One region of the Streptomyces sp. NPDC030893 genome, then DNA from elsewhere that is predicted to be linked to it. Evidence: riboswitches for the same ligand, from Rfam matches in the RefSeq annotation. Region 1 holds a riboswitch; each other region holds the start of a gene.
What was found. A riboswitch is a leader RNA that binds a small molecule or an ion and turns the genes downstream of it on or off. The one in region 1 is predicted to bind cobalamin.
Positions count from the first base shown of each region.

Region 1 (3,470 bases):
GGTCTTCAGGCCCTGCTTCCAGGCGTACGCGTACATCGAGGAGAGCTTGCCGATGGTCGGTGTCTCCAGGAACAGGTTCAGCGACTGCGCCTGGTCGAGGTACGGAGTACGGGCGGCGGCCATGTCGATCAGGCCACGCTGCGGGATCTCCCAGGCGGTGCGGTACAGGGCGCGGACGTCCTCGGGGATCCAGGTGAAGCCCTGCACCGAGCCGCCCGCCTCGCGCAGCGCCTCACGGGTGCGGGCGTCCCACACGCCGAGCCGCTTGAGGTCGTCCACCAGGTACGAGTTGACCTGGAGGAACTCACCCGACAGCGTCTCGCGCTTGAACAGGTTGGACACCTGCGGCTCGACGCATTCGTAGGCGCCCACGATGGAGGCGATGGTGGCGGTCGGGGCGATCGCGAGGAGCAGGGAGTTGCGCAGCCCGGTCCTGGCCATCCGCTCGCGCAGTGCCGCCCAGCGCTCCGGCCAGGTGGTCTCGACGCCGTAGTGGTCGGGATGGAGCACGCCCCGCGCGGTGCGCGTCTTCTCCCAGGCCGGCAGCGGGCCGTGGCGTTCCGCCAGGTCGGCCGAGGTCTCGTACGCGGCGAGCATGATCCGCTCGGCGATGCGGGTGGAGAGGGCCTTGGCCTCGGGGGAGTCGAAGGGCAGCCGCAGCTGGAAGAAGACGTCCTGCAGACCCATGGCGCCGAGGCCGACCGGGCGCCAGCGGGCGTTGGAACGGCCCGCCTGCTCGGTCGGGTAGAAGTTGATGTCGACGACCCGGTCGAGGAACGTCACGGCCGTACGCACCGTCTCGTCCAGGCGCTCCCAGTCGATGTCCCCCCGCTCCACGAAGGCGCCGAGGTTGACCGACCCCAGGTTGCAGACCGCGGTCTCCCCGTCGTCGGTGACCTCCAGGATCTCCGTGCACAGGTTCGAGGAGTGGATGACATGGCCCGGCTCGGCGGTCTGGTTGGCCGTGCGGTTCGCGGTGTCCTTGAAGGTCATCCAGCCGTTGCCGGTCTGTGCGAGGGTGCGCATCATCCGGCCGTACAGCTCACGCGCGGGAAGGGTCTTGCGGGCCAGCCCCGCCGCCTCGGCCCCGCGGTAGGCGGCGTCGAACTCCTCGCCCCACAGGTCGACCAGCTCCGGCACGTCCGACGGGGAGAACAGCGACCACTGCCCGTCGGCGTCCACCCGCCGCATGAACTCGTCCGGCACCCAGTGCGCGAGGTTCAGATTGTGCGTACGGCGGGCGTCCTCACCGGTGTTGTCGCGCAGCTCCAGGAACTCCTCGACGTCCAGGTGCCAGGTCTCCAGGTAGACCGCCGCCGCGCCCTTGCGCCGCCCGCCCTGGTTCACGGCGGCCACCGAGGCGTCCAGCGTCTTCAGGAACGGGACGATGCCGTTGGAATGGCCGTTGGTGCCGCGGATCAGGGAACCCCGGGCACGGATGCGGGAGTAGGCCAGGCCGATGCCGCCGGCGTGCTTGGAGAGCCGGGCGACCTGGTGGTAGCGGTCGTAGATGGAGTCCAGCTCGTCCTTGGGGGAGTCGAGGAGGTAGCAGGACGACATCTGGGGGTGCCGGGTGCCGGAGTTGAACAGCGTGGGGGAGGAGGGCAGGTAGTCCAGGCGGCTCATCAGCCCGTAGAGCGCGGCGACCTCGTCCACCGAGCGGGCGCTGTCGTCCCCGGCGAGACCGGCGGCGACCCGCAGCAGGAAGTGCTGGGGCGTCTCGACGACCTTGCGGGTGACCGGGTGCCGCAGCAGGTAGCGGCTGTGCAGGGTGCGCAGGCCGAAGTAGCCGAAGCGGTCGTCGGCGCCGGGGTCGATCAGCGCGTCGAGCCGGCCGGCGTGCAGCCGGACGAACGCGGCGGTCCGGTCGGCGACCAGGCCCTCGCGGTGCCCGGTCGCGACGGACCCGGTGAAGGAGGTGACGCCCTGCGAGGCGGCCTCGGCGCGTACGGAGAGGGTCAGCAGCCGGGCGGCGAGCCGCGAGTAGGCGGGGTCCTCGGAGATGAGCCCGGCCGCCGCCTCGGTGGCCAGCTCCCGCAGCTCCGCCTCGTCGGCGGACGCGGACCGGCCGCGCAGCGCGGCGGCGGCGACCCGGCCGGGGTCGGCGCCCCGCAGGTCGGCGGACAGCTCGGTCAGGGTCCGCAGCAGCGCGGCACCGGGGCCCTCGCTCTCCCGGGTCACGTCGATCGCTGAAGCCGGATCGGCTGGCGCGATGGTCACGTGGGGCTCTCCCTCGCTCGGCACGGGGCCTCGAAGAGCGCAGGGGGCAGTACACGAACGCACGGGGCGTCGCGTCCACCGGCCCATTCCGCGAGGCCCGGACGTCGGGCACCCGGACCGGACGGCCGGGCGCACTGTCGGCAGGTCCTCGGACTGACGCCCACGCACACGCGGGCATGGGTACACCGTTGCGGGACAGTTCCGGATTCACACCGGATTCCCCTGCGGCGACAGCGAGCACGAGCATACATCTTGTGCCGGGTGCCGCCGACAGCCCCATATCTTGTGTCGCGTCGGTGTCAGAGCGTCAGTGTGTAGGCGAGGAGCATGAGGTCGTCCACGTCCGGCAGCGGGTTCCAGTCGCGTTCGGGTGCGCGGGTGAAGCCCAGCCGCTCGTAGATGCGGTGGGCGGAGCGCATCGTGGGCTGGGTCGACAGCACGATCGCCCGGCAGCCCTCGGTGGCCCGTGCCCGGTCGACGCAGGCCCGCACCAGGGCCTCCCCGGCGCCCCGGCCCCGGGCCGCGTGGGCGACCGCGAGCATCCGTATCTCCGCCTCGCCGGGCCCGGCTATGTCGCCCATCGGCCCGCCGCCCGGCACGAAGGTCACCCCGCCCAGCACCGTCCCGTTCTCCTCGGCGACCAGCACCTCGGCGGCGGCCGCCCGCTCCGCCACGTCCCGGAGCCGGTCGAGATACGGGTCGCTCTCCCCGAAGTCCAGCAGCCCGTCCCGCAGATAGGCCTGCGCGGTGATCTCACCGAGTTCCCCGTACTCGCCGGGCCGCGCCGGCCGGATGACGATGTCCATGAGGGGAGTGTGCCGGACGGGTACGACAACGGGCCGCCGGTTTTTCCCGGCGGCCCGTCACCCGACGGGGTGTCAGTGGCTGCTGCCCGCCGTGGCCGGCGGGAGCTCCGCCGCGACGCCGGGGTCGCCCGCGTCCGCCGTGTAGTCCTCCGGCGCGGTCCGGTCGATCCCCTCGGGCGCCTTGAGGGCCCGCATGACGAAGGTCAGCACGACCGTCACCACGACATTGAGCACGAAGGCCGTGAGACCGATGTAGCCGATCTCACCGATGCCCGGGATCTCCTTCGCGGACCCGCCGAAGTGCTTCTGCGTGGGCGAGGCCACCCCGTACGCGGCGACCGTGCCGTAGACCATGCCGACCGCCCAGCCGCCGATCAGCGCCCAGCGGTGGAACCAGCGGGTGAACAGGCCGCCCACCAGCGCCGGGAAGGTCTGCAGGATCCA
Region 1 covers NZ_JBVIFC010000006.1:163,831-167,300, forward strand. The annotation lists gene ACZ434_RS14850 (ribonucleoside-diphosphate reductase subunit alpha) at 1-2,220, opposite strand, end outside; cobalamin riboswitch at 2,343-2,505, opposite strand; gene ACZ434_RS14855 (GNAT family N-acetyltransferase) at 2,520-3,026, opposite strand; gene mctP (monocarboxylate uptake permease MctP) at 3,099-3,470, opposite strand, start outside.

Region 2 (3,470 bases), on a different contig from region 1:
TCGATGAGCCGCCACAGCGCGTCCGTGTCCGCGTGGTGTTCGATCAGGTCGCCGAGCCGGTCGAGCTGCTCCTCGCGCAGCGCGGCGAACGAGGTGTCGGGGGCCGGTACGAAGCGGCGGCCCGAGGCCCGCGCCACCTCGCGCAGGAAGGCCCGCCGGAAACCGTCCGACTCCAGTGAGCCGTGCCAGTGCGTGCCCCAGGTCTGGCCGACCCGGCAGCCGTCCAAGAAGGGTTCGCCCGCTGTGACCTCGGCGATCCCGTGATGGATCTCGTACCCCTCGACGGGCTCCCCGAGGGCCTGTCCGACGGGCCGCGTCAGAGTCTTCTCGCGGGCGAACCGCACCCGTACGGGCAGGACGCCGAGCCCGTCCACGTGCCCGGCGCGGCTCTCGACCTCGTCCTCGATGTGCTCGCCGAGGATCTGGAAGCCGCCGCAGATGCCCAGCACGGGCCGTCCCTCGGCCGCCCGCCGCCGCAGCGCGTCCGCCAGCCCGCGCTCCCTCAGCCACTCCAGCGCCCGTACGGTGCCGCGCGTACCCGGGACGACCACGAGGTCGGCGTCGGTGAGTTCCTCGGGCCGGTCCACGAACCGCACCACGACCCCCGGCTCGGCGGCGAGGGCGTCGACGTCCGTGAAGTTGGACATCAGCGGCACCGCGCACACGGCGACCCGCAGCACGTCCTCACCGGCCGGCGCGGTCACCGCGGACTCCCGGACGGCTCCCCGCAGGGACACCCGCAGTCCGTCCTCCTCGTCGATGCCGAGCCCGTGCCGGAACGGCAGCACCCCGTACGTCCGGCGCCCGGTCAGGCCGTGCAGCATGCCGAGCCCCGGCTCCAGCAGCGACACGTCGCCCCGGAACTTGTTCACGAGGAACCCGGCGACCAGGTCCTGGTCCTCGGGGGACAGCAGGGCGACGGTGCCGAAGAAGGACGCGAAGACGCCGCCGCGGTCGATGTCGCCCACGATCAGGACGGGCAGTCCGGCCGCCCGGGCGATCCCCATGTTCACGATGTCCGTGCGCCGCAGATTGATCTCGGCCGGGCTGCCGGCGCCCTCGCAGATCACCGCGTCGTGCGTGCTCCGCAGCTGCTCCAGGCAGTCCAGCACCGTGCCGAGCAGCCGCTGCTGCCGCCCGCCGTGGTAGCCGCGCGCGCTCATCTCACCGACGGGCTTGCCCAGCAGCACCACCTGGCTGGACCGCTCGCCGCCCGGCTTGAGCAGCACCGGGTTCATCAGCGCCGTCGGCTCGAGGCGGCAGGCCTGGGCCTGCATGGCCTGCGCCCGCCCGATCTCGGCGCCCTCCCGGGTGACGAACGAGTTCAGCGACATGTTCTGCGCCTTGAACGGCGCGACCTTGACGCCCTGCCGCACCAGCCACCGGCAGATCCCGGCGGTCACCACGCTCTTGCCGGCGTCCGAGGTGGTCCCGGCGACCAGCAGCCCCCCACCGCTCATGGCCTGCGTCCCTTCACGATGCTCCGCGCGAGCACACCGGCGCCGAGCGCCAGCCAGCCCACGCGCCGCGACAGCCGTACCGCCCGGTCGATGTCGGACACGGCGACGGCCCGCCCGCCGCCGTTGAGTACCGGCCGGTGCTCGACCCGGCCGCTGTAGGAGAGCGTCCCGCCGAGCCGTACCCCGAGCGCGCCCGCGAAGGACGCCTCGACGGGACCGGCGTTGGGGCTCGGATGGCGGTGCGCGTCGGCCCGCCAGGCCCGTACCGCGCCGCGCGGGTCCGGTCCGCCGGCCGCGGCGAGTACGGCGGTCAGCCGCGCCCCCGGCCAGCCGGCCACGTCGTCGAGACGGGCGGAGGCCCAGCCGTAGCGGCGGTGGCGGGGGGACTTGTGGCCGACCATCGCGTCCAGGGTGTTGACGGCCCGGAACCCGAGCAGGCCCGGCACCCCTGCGGCGGCGCCCCACACGAGCGCGCCCACCACGGCGTCGGAGGTGTTCTCGGCGACCGACTCCACCACCGCGCGGGCGATGCCGTCGGCGTCCAGCGCCTGCGGGTCACGGCCGCACAGGTGCGGCAGCCGCTCCCGCGCCGCCTCGACGTCCCCGGCCTCCAGGGCCCGCCCGACGGCGCGGGCCTCCCGGGCCAGCGAGGTGCCCCCGACGACCGCCCAGGTGGCGGCGGCCGTCAGCGCGACGGAGGCGGCGGGGGAGGAGCGCACACAGCGGGCGGCGACGCCGCCCAGCGCCACGGCGCCGCCGACGCACACGGCGGTGTGCACGGCACCCCGGCCCCGGTCGTCGCGCCACAGCACTCGTTCCACGGCAGCCGCGGCCCGCCCGAAAGCGGCGACCGGGTGCCCACGGCGGGGATCGCCGAGCAGCAGGTCGCCGAGGAGGCCGGCGGCGGCGCCGTACGCGAATACGCGATCGGCACCCATGGGGTCAGCCGGTGACGGATCCGGAGGGACCGGCCCCGAAGCGGGGTGGGGTGTCGCTGATCGACCTCGACAGGCAGCCGCGCATGGCGATATGTCCTCACTCAGGGTGTCCACGCCCTGGTTCGACGAGACCGGCGGTGAGAGTTCCTGGCTCCCGGGTGTTCACCCGGTGACAGTGGCGGGACCGCGCCGGAATCGCACCGGCTTCCTCTCCTGCCGCCGTATTGGCTGAGGCAGTCCACCACGGCCCCCGAAGGGCCGTCAACTTGCCGTTGACCTGCGAGGCTGAAGTGTGCTGAGGCCCACAGAGGGGTTCCGGTGGGTGAACCGCGGGCGGGGTGCGCACACGACGGCGGGCGGTGCGGGTGCCGGGGCTCCCGCACCGCCCGCCGGACGGTGACGATCGTGGATCAGGGCATGATCCGGGCCGGGGTCAGGCCATGATCAGGTAGATCCCGTAGCCCACCGCCGCCGCGCACGCCGCGAAGCATGCCCAGGCGCCGGTGACGGCCAGGACCGCGGACTGGCCCTGGGCGGCTGCCCGCTCGCGGCGGGACAGTCCGGTGATGCCGAGGGTGAACAGGGCCACCAGCGCCACGGTGACCACGAGGCTGACGCCGAAGACGGAGCCGAGGGCTGCCCAGTCGATCTGCATGGTGCTCTTCTTCCTTCGTACCGGGTCGCGGTCAGACGGCGGTCTTGGCCGGCGCCGCCGGGTCGTTGGGGGCCGGGATCGTGGCCGCGAGTTCATCGGTCACGGTGCCCGCCGGGGGAGGGGTGACGGCGGCCATCGCCTGCGTCACCACGCCGGACGGCTCCTCGCCGGACGGCGCCTCGCCCGGGACCTCGTGGTCGTTGACGTTGGTGTGGTCGACGATCTCGCGGCGGGAGATCTTCCAGATGGCGAAGCTGGAGGCGACCAGGAAGACGGCCACGACCGCGGTGCCCCAGCTGCCGAAGCCGCAGACCCACTCGGCGACGGCCGCGACGAAGGCCGCCGCGGGCAGCGTCAGACCCCAGGCGACGAACATGCGGGTGGCGGTCGACCAGCGGACGACACCGCCCTTGCGGC
Region 2 covers NZ_JBVIFC010000008.1:29,091-32,560, reverse strand. The annotation lists gene ACZ434_RS17110 (cobyric acid synthase) at 1-1,460, opposite strand, end outside; gene ACZ434_RS17105 (cobalamin biosynthesis protein) at 1,457-2,398, opposite strand; cobalamin riboswitch at 2,521-2,656, opposite strand; gene ACZ434_RS17100 (hypothetical protein) at 2,832-3,053, opposite strand; gene ACZ434_RS17095 (inorganic phosphate transporter) at 3,085-3,470, opposite strand, start outside.
Region 2: it holds a riboswitch for cobalamin, as region 1 does, so the genes downstream of both, ACZ434_RS17105 (cobalamin biosynthesis protein) here and ACZ434_RS14850 (ribonucleoside-diphosphate reductase subunit alpha) in region 1, are expected to answer to the same signal.

Region 3 (3,470 bases), on a different contig from region 1:
AGGAGGCGCGAGGGGTTGGCGAGGGCGTTCGCGGCGCCCACGCAGATGAGGAGGGTGGCCAGGCGGAGGGCGTCGTACAGGGCGAAGGTGAGGGCCTCGGCGGTGACCTTGCCGCCCAGGCGGATGCCCTGCGCCCAGTCGGGGAGGGGGACTTCGGGGAGGTGCACGATCACGTGCGTGCCGGGGATGGGGGAGCCGAGGACCACCGCGAAGGCGAGGCGGATGAGGAGGACCGCGGCGGCGAGCTTGACGAAGGCGCCGTAGGAGCGGGACCAGGGGGTGTGGGGGCGGCGGGTCGCCACGACGTAGGCGGAGACGGTGATGAGCAGGGCGAGCAGCAGGGGATTGGTGGTGCGGGTCGCGGCGGTGCCCAGCGCCAGCGCCCAGAGCCACCAGGCGCCGGGGTGGAGGGACGCGCGGGGGCGCCGGGGCGCGGCGGGGAGTGCCGCGCGGCCCGGCGTCCGCGGGGTGCGCCCCCGTTGGGGGAGGCGCGGTCGCGAGTCCTCAGGCACGGCGGCGTACCTGCCAGACCGCTGCCGCCGCGAGGACGGCCACGACGGCGATTCCGGCTATCAGGCCCAGCGACGGGCCGGAGCCCTCGTCCGTCTCCTGCTCCGCGGGCGCGGGCGCCTGGTCCGCCGCGACCTGTTCGCCGCAGCCCTTCTCCGGGTAGCCCGCGATCGCGCAGAGCAGGGCGCCCGCGTCGTAGCGGAGGGGCTTGGCGACCGAGGCCAGCGCCTCCGCCGTGGTGGCGTCCTCCGGGACCTGCGCGCAGGCCGTGCGGCCCGCCGGCGGGGTCTCGCCGGACGGCGCGTCGGCGGGGGTGCCGAAGTCGATGACCAGCGCCACGCGCTTGGCGCCGTCCCGCGCCGGGGTGCCGGCGCAGATGGCGGTGAAGTCGGCGGTGCCCCGGGGCTTCGCCGCGTCGCCGGAGTCCTCGCTGACGGAGAAGCGGAAGCCCTGGACGTCACCGTCCGCGGGGCGGGCGAGGGACGGGCCCTGGGTGGCGTACGTCCATGCCGTGCCGTCCTGTTCCCAGAAGGACCAGTAGCGGTAGCCGGCGGCCTGGGCCTGGCCCGCCCCCGCCAGCAGGGGCAGGAGCGCGGCCAGGAACAGGACGGTGAACCGGCGGATCACGGCTGCTTCCTCGCGCGGGCGCGGAGCAGGAAGCCGCCGACGGCGACAGCGGCGGCCAGGCAGACACCGACGATCCACCAGAGGGCGGAGCCCGGACCGGAGTCGTCCTTCTTCTCCTCGGCCTTCTTCTCCTCGCCGGTCTTCCCGCCGGTCTTCCCGCCGGTCTTCTCGGGGGCGGCGGGGCCCGTCGCCGAGAGCCGCTCCACCAGGTCCGTGCCGCCGAAGGCACGCGGGTCCGCGCCCGTCGCGTGGGCCGCGAAGATGAGCTGGGCGTAGGCGGCGGGACCGCTCTGGGCGGCCCAGTCGGCGGCGTTCTTCTCCAGCCACGCCAGGGAGGTGCCGGCCTGCGCCGTGGCGCCCTGCGCGGCGAGCGCGACGACCGCGTCGGCGGTGTTGCCGTAGTCGGGCTGGTCCTCGGCGCCGGGCAGGGAGGAGACGAGGTGACCGCCCTCGGCGAGAGCGGCCGTGAGGTACGCGGCGCCGTTGGCGGCGGCCTGCTCGGGGCTGCCGGCCTTCTCGCACCCGGTCTTCCCCTGTCCGCCCCCGCCCGGCCCGGCGGCCATGCCCGCGCCGAGCGAGCCGAGCACGCCCGCCGCCGTCGCGTCGCCGTTGGCGGTCAACTCGCCCTTCTTGTCCGGCTGGAAGGCGAACGCGCCCGCGCCGTCGCCCTCGCAGGGCAGCGCCAGCCCCAGCAGGGCGTCGTAGGGGGACTTGCCGTCCTTCTTCACCTCGGCGGGCTTCTCCCCGGCGGCCGCGAGGGCGCCGACGACGACGGAGGTGGAGTTGGTGTCGCTGGCGCCGCCCGCCAGGTAGCCCCAGCCGCCGTCCTCGTTCTGCACGGACTTCAGCCAGCCGACCGCCTTGTCCGTGACCGCGTCGTGGCCGCCGAGCGCGGCGAGCGCCTGGACAGCGGCGGAGGTCTGGTTGGTGTCGACCGTCGTGCCGGCGTCGCACGCCTGCGCTATGTCGGCACGGTACGGCGCGAAGGAGCCGTCGGAGCACTGCTGGCCGGTCAGCCAGTCGACGGCGGCCTTCGGCGGCTCGACGCCCGCCGTGTGCTGCGCGAGCAGGGCGAGCGACTGGCGCCAGACGCCGTCGTACTGGGGGTCGCTGTCGCCGTACAGGGCGGAGGGGAGCGCCGGCTGGGACGGCGACGGGGACGGGGACGAATCGGCGGCGGCCGGTGCGGCGGCGCCGATCACGGCGACGGCGGCGAGAACCGCTGCGCTGCGACGGACGATCATGATGGGCGGGGCCTCTCCCTGAAGAGGGCCGGGCAGCGCGGGACACCCCGGCGGCTCGGCTCCGTATACCTCGACGGTGCCCGTGCGCCGGCGGGCTGCCGGGCACGTGAGCCGGTCACGATCCGTGCGGGGCAGTCCGGCTCACCGTCTCGCGGACGGTTCACGGTTGCGGGTCAGCGCCGGAATTGCACCGGCTTCCCCCCGTACGGGTGTGATGACGACGCCGCCACTCTACCCGCCCGTAAAGGTGAGGTCAGGGGCGGCCGTGAGCGGTGGGAACGGGGCGGGGCCGCGGGGTGAGCGAGGTCACCCGGCGGTGCCTCCGCCGTCTCCGCGGGGGCCGGCGGGGCCGGGGGAGGTCAGGTCGATCAGCCGGCACGCCGTCTCGATGTCCGTGCCGACCTGTTCGATGGAGGCGCGCCCCGACAGCCAGGTGATCAGCGCCGAGTACCAGGTGTGCTCGATGACCCGGACCGCCGCGAGCTGGTCCGGCGTCGGGTCGGTGAGCCCCATGGCGTCCAGGATGATCAGCGTGGTCTGCCGGGTGACCCGGTCGACCTCCGGACTCGCGCCGCGGTCCGCGAAGGTCAGGGCGCGCACCATCGCGTCGGCGAGCTGCGGCTCGCGCTGGAGCGCCCGGAAGGCCCGCATCAGGGTCTCCGCGACCTGCTCGCCGGCGGTCGCGCCGGCCGGGGGCTTCTTCCGCAGCGTCGCGTGCATGTGCTCCAACTGGTCCCGCATCATGGCGACCAGCAGATGGATCTTGGACGGGAAGTAGCGGTACAGCGTGCCCAGGGCCACCTGGGAGGACTCCGCGACCTCCCGCATCTGCACCGCGTCGAAGCCGCCCCGGCCGGCCAGCCGCGCGCACGCCTGAAGGATGCGCCGCCGCCGCGCCTCCTGCCGCTCGGTGAGGGGAGAGGCCGCGTCCGGCCGCGCCGCTGACGCGGCCTTCCCCGCGACGACCGCGTCAGCCGCCTGGGCCGCCTCGGCCGCCTCGGTCCTTCTGGCTTCCGCGGGCATGGGTCCCGTCCGTGACAGTCGGTGAGGGTCGATGATCGGACAGCATGGCACGCCGTCCGTCGTGGC
Region 3 covers NZ_JBVIFC010000001.1:787,747-791,216, forward strand. The annotation lists gene ACZ434_RS03470 (CbiQ family ECF transporter T component) at 1-380, opposite strand, end outside; gene ACZ434_RS03475 (SCO2322 family protein) at 505-1,137, opposite strand; gene ACZ434_RS03480 (prenyltransferase/squalene oxidase repeat-containing protein) at 1,134-2,381, opposite strand; cobalamin riboswitch at 2,499-2,635, opposite strand; gene ACZ434_RS03485 (TetR family transcriptional regulator) at 2,688-3,404, opposite strand.
Region 3: it holds a riboswitch for cobalamin, as region 1 does, so the genes downstream of both, ACZ434_RS03480 (prenyltransferase/squalene oxidase repeat-containing protein) here and ACZ434_RS14850 (ribonucleoside-diphosphate reductase subunit alpha) in region 1, are expected to answer to the same signal.

Region 4 (3,470 bases), on a different contig from region 1:
TCGGTCCGGGCGCCACGGTCCTCAACTACGCGCCGCTCAACTTCGATCTGTGTCTGCTCGATGTGTGGAGCACCCTCGCGCACGGCGGGACGGTGGTGCTGGCCGACCCGGAGCGGGGCACCTCGGCGCGCTATCTGCACGACCTGGTCGCCGGCCACCGGGTCACCCTGGTCCAGGGCGTTCCCCTGCTGTTCGAGCTGCTCACCCGGGCCGCGGGCGAATCGGGCCCGCTGACCGCCCCGGAGCACCTGGTCTTCGCGGGCGAGGCGATGCCGGCCCGGGTGCTGGCGGGCCTGGCCCCGGTGTTCCCGCGGGCCCGCTGGTACAACAACTACGGCTGTACGGAGACGAACAACAGCTTCCTCCACGAGGTGGACCGCACCGGTCCGGTGACCGCGCCGCTGCCGATCGGACGGCCGCTGCCGGGTGTGCGCTGGCTGATCGCCGGGGACGACGACCGCGCCCTGACCGGACCCGGCCAGGGCGAACTGCTGGTCAGCACCCCGTTCCAGACGGCGGGTTACGTCAATGTCCCCGGCGGCGGCAGGTTCGCGCCGCACCGGGACGGGGTGCCCGGCGTGGTGTACTACCGCACCGGCGACGTCGCCCGGCGGCACGAGGACGGTTCGCTGAGCGTGCTCGGACGGACCGACTACATGGTCAAGGTGCGCGGCACCCAGGTGAGCACCCAGCACGTCGAGAGCATTCTGCTGGAGCACCCGGCGGTCGCCGAGGCGGCCGTCGTCGCGCTCCCGGACCCGGTCGCCGGCCACCGCCTGCACGCGCGCGTACGGCCGGCCGCGCCCGGCTCCGTGGGGGTGCTGGCGCTGCGCCAGTACTGTGCGGAGCGGGCGGTGCGGGCGGCGGTGCCGGGCGTGTTCGAGCTGGTGTCCGAGCCCTTGCCGAGGACGTCGACGGGGAAGATCGACCGCAACCGGATCCGGGACGCGCTGAGCACCGGGTGAGACGCGCACGAAGGGGGGCTGCCCGGCCGTGGCCGGGCAGCCCCCCTTCCCGTCGTCGCCCGCCGTCAGCGCAGCGCCGCGCGGAAGGCCTTGGCGACCGAGGTGACGCCGATGGCGAGCACGATGAGCGCCGCCCCGCCGTAGACGGACTCCTGGGACTCCCAGAGGGTCGTGGCGTCGGCCAGGAAGTCGGGGTTGAACAGCTCCTGTCGGTACAGCACCCAGGCCAGCGGCAGGGTGAACACCGCGTGGGCGAGTGCGTACCAGCCGGCCAGACGGACGGTCCAGCCCCGGCCGGCCACCCGTGCGACCCCGGCCACCGCGAGGCCGGCGAGACCGGCGAGAACCGGCCAGATCCAGCCCGACCACAGGTCCGGGTTCAGCACCTCCAGCCGCTCGCCGCCGTCCGCCCGGTACGGCTCGGCGGTGTGCTGCCAGACGATCAGCGCGAACAGCAGCACGTCCCAGGCCACGGCGGCGAGGGCCGCGACCCCGCCCCGGTCGTCCCGCGGGGCGTCGGGCAGTTCGTCCGGCGTCCAGCGCTCGCCCGTGGTGCCGCGGCGGTACCGCACCCGCTCGGTCACGGCGAACACCACGGTGATCGCCGCGACCAGTTGGGCGCCGACTCCGACCAGCGTGCCGGCGCCGACCCGGAGGGCCGCACCGAGGCCGCCGCCGTCGGCCACCTCCAGCAGCGCGAGGCCGAGGGAGAGGGCCGGCAGCACGCCGGTGACCAGGGGGACCAGCACCCGTATGTAGGCGGGATACAGGTCCGGGCCGATCAGGGACACGGGCCGGTCGGTGTACCGGGCCGCGTAGCGCACCGGGTCCCCCAGTTCGCTGAGCACCTCCCGCTCGGCCGCCTGGTGGTCGTCGCCGCCCCGCCCCTCGACGGTGTCGGCGATGGTGGCGCGGAGCTCCTGCGCCAGGTCCTCACGCTGGTCCGCCGGGAGCCGCCGGACCACCTCGTGGACATAGCGCTCGGTGAGCACCCCCGTACTCATTCGTTCTCCTTGGTGAGTCGTGAGATCGAGGCGACGAGATCCTGCCATTCCCGCACCAGGCCCTCGCGGACCCGGGATCCGTCGGGGCTGACGCGGTAGAACTTGCGCGGGCGGGACTCGTCGGTGTTCCACTCGCTCGTCAGCAGCCCCTGTTTCTCCAGGCGCCGCAGCAGTGGGTAGAGCGTGTTTCCGTCGACGGTGACCCCCGCGTCGTCGAGCGTCTCCAGGAGCGCATAGCCGTACTGCGGTTTCCGGAGCAGCGCCAGACAGGCGAGCACCACCGTCCCGCGGCGCAGTTCCTGCGCCTGGCTCAGGGTCAGTTCTTCTACGGACACGGCTCACACGATACTGTGCGCCGCACACTAATGTCACCCCCCGCTCCATGTGTGTTCCCGGGCCGACGGCCCGGACGCTAGGCGGCACGGGAGACAGCGGGGCGAACGGCGCGGGACCCTCCCCCGTCGCGCAGGTGTGCGCAGGTGTGCGCCGTCCGCGCGCCCCCGGTGACCGCTTGTCACCGGGCCGGTGGGGGCATTACTGTCGCCACGCCTTGGTGACGGGAAATCGGTGCGATACCGGTGCGGCCCTCGCCACTGTGATCGGGAAGTCCGGCTCCGGCCCTCGCGGGCAGCCACTGGGTCCCTCGGGACCCGGGAAGGCGGAGCACGGGCGGTGGTACCCGTCAGCCAGGAGACCGGCCAAGGCGCGTCAACCATCCACGAGGTGCTGGAGAGGGTCTGCTGAGCCATGCACATTGCCGAGGGTTTTCTGCCACCGGCGCACGCGGTCGCCTGGGGCGTCGCATCGGCGCCGTTCGTCGTCCACGGAGCCCGGTCGCTCATCCGTGAAGTCAGGGAACATCCCGAGAGCACACTGCTGCTCGGCGCCTCGGGAGCCTTCACCTTCGTCCTGTCCGCGCTGAAACTGCCGTCGGTCACGGGGAGTTGTTCCCACCCCACCGGCACGGGACTCGGCGCGATCCTGTTCCGGCCGCCGGTGATGGCGGTGCTGGGCACCATCACCCTGCTGTTCCAGGCGCTGCTGCTGGCCCACGGCGGGCTGACCACGCTCGGCGCCAACGTCTTCTCGATGGCGGTCGTCGGCCCGTGGGCCGGGTACGGCGTCCACCGGCTGCTGCGGCGGTCCGGAGCGCCGCTGATGGGCGCCGTGTTCTGCGGAGCGTTCGCCGCCGACCTGTCGACGTACTGCGTGACGAGCGTGCAGCTGGCGCTCGCCTTCCCCGACCCGGCCGGCGGATTCCCCGGCGCGCTGGGCACGTTCGGCTCCATCTTCGCCGTGACGCAGATCCCGCTCGCGGTGAGCGAGGGGCTGCTGACCGTGCTGGTGATGCGCATGCTGGTGCGCTCCAGCAGGGGCGAGCTGACCCGGCTCGGGGTGCTGGTGACCTCGGTGGCCGGGCGCAAGCCGGCGGAGCCGGCCGGGGCGGTGACCCGATGAGCCGCAACGCGAGGATCAACACACTGCTGCTGGCCCTCGTGGC
Region 4 covers NZ_JBVIFC010000004.1:105,311-108,780, reverse strand. The annotation lists gene ACZ434_RS10430 (AMP-binding protein) at 1-965, shown strand, start outside; gene ACZ434_RS10425 (HAAS signaling domain-containing protein) at 1,031-1,969, opposite strand; gene ACZ434_RS10420 (PadR family transcriptional regulator) at 1,966-2,304, opposite strand; cobalamin riboswitch at 2,504-2,686, shown strand; gene ACZ434_RS10415 (energy-coupling factor ABC transporter permease) at 2,717-3,427, shown strand; gene ACZ434_RS10410 (energy-coupling factor ABC transporter substrate-binding protein) at 3,424-3,470, shown strand, end outside.
Region 4: it holds a riboswitch for cobalamin, as region 1 does, so the genes downstream of both, ACZ434_RS10415 (energy-coupling factor ABC transporter permease) here and ACZ434_RS14850 (ribonucleoside-diphosphate reductase subunit alpha) in region 1, are expected to answer to the same signal.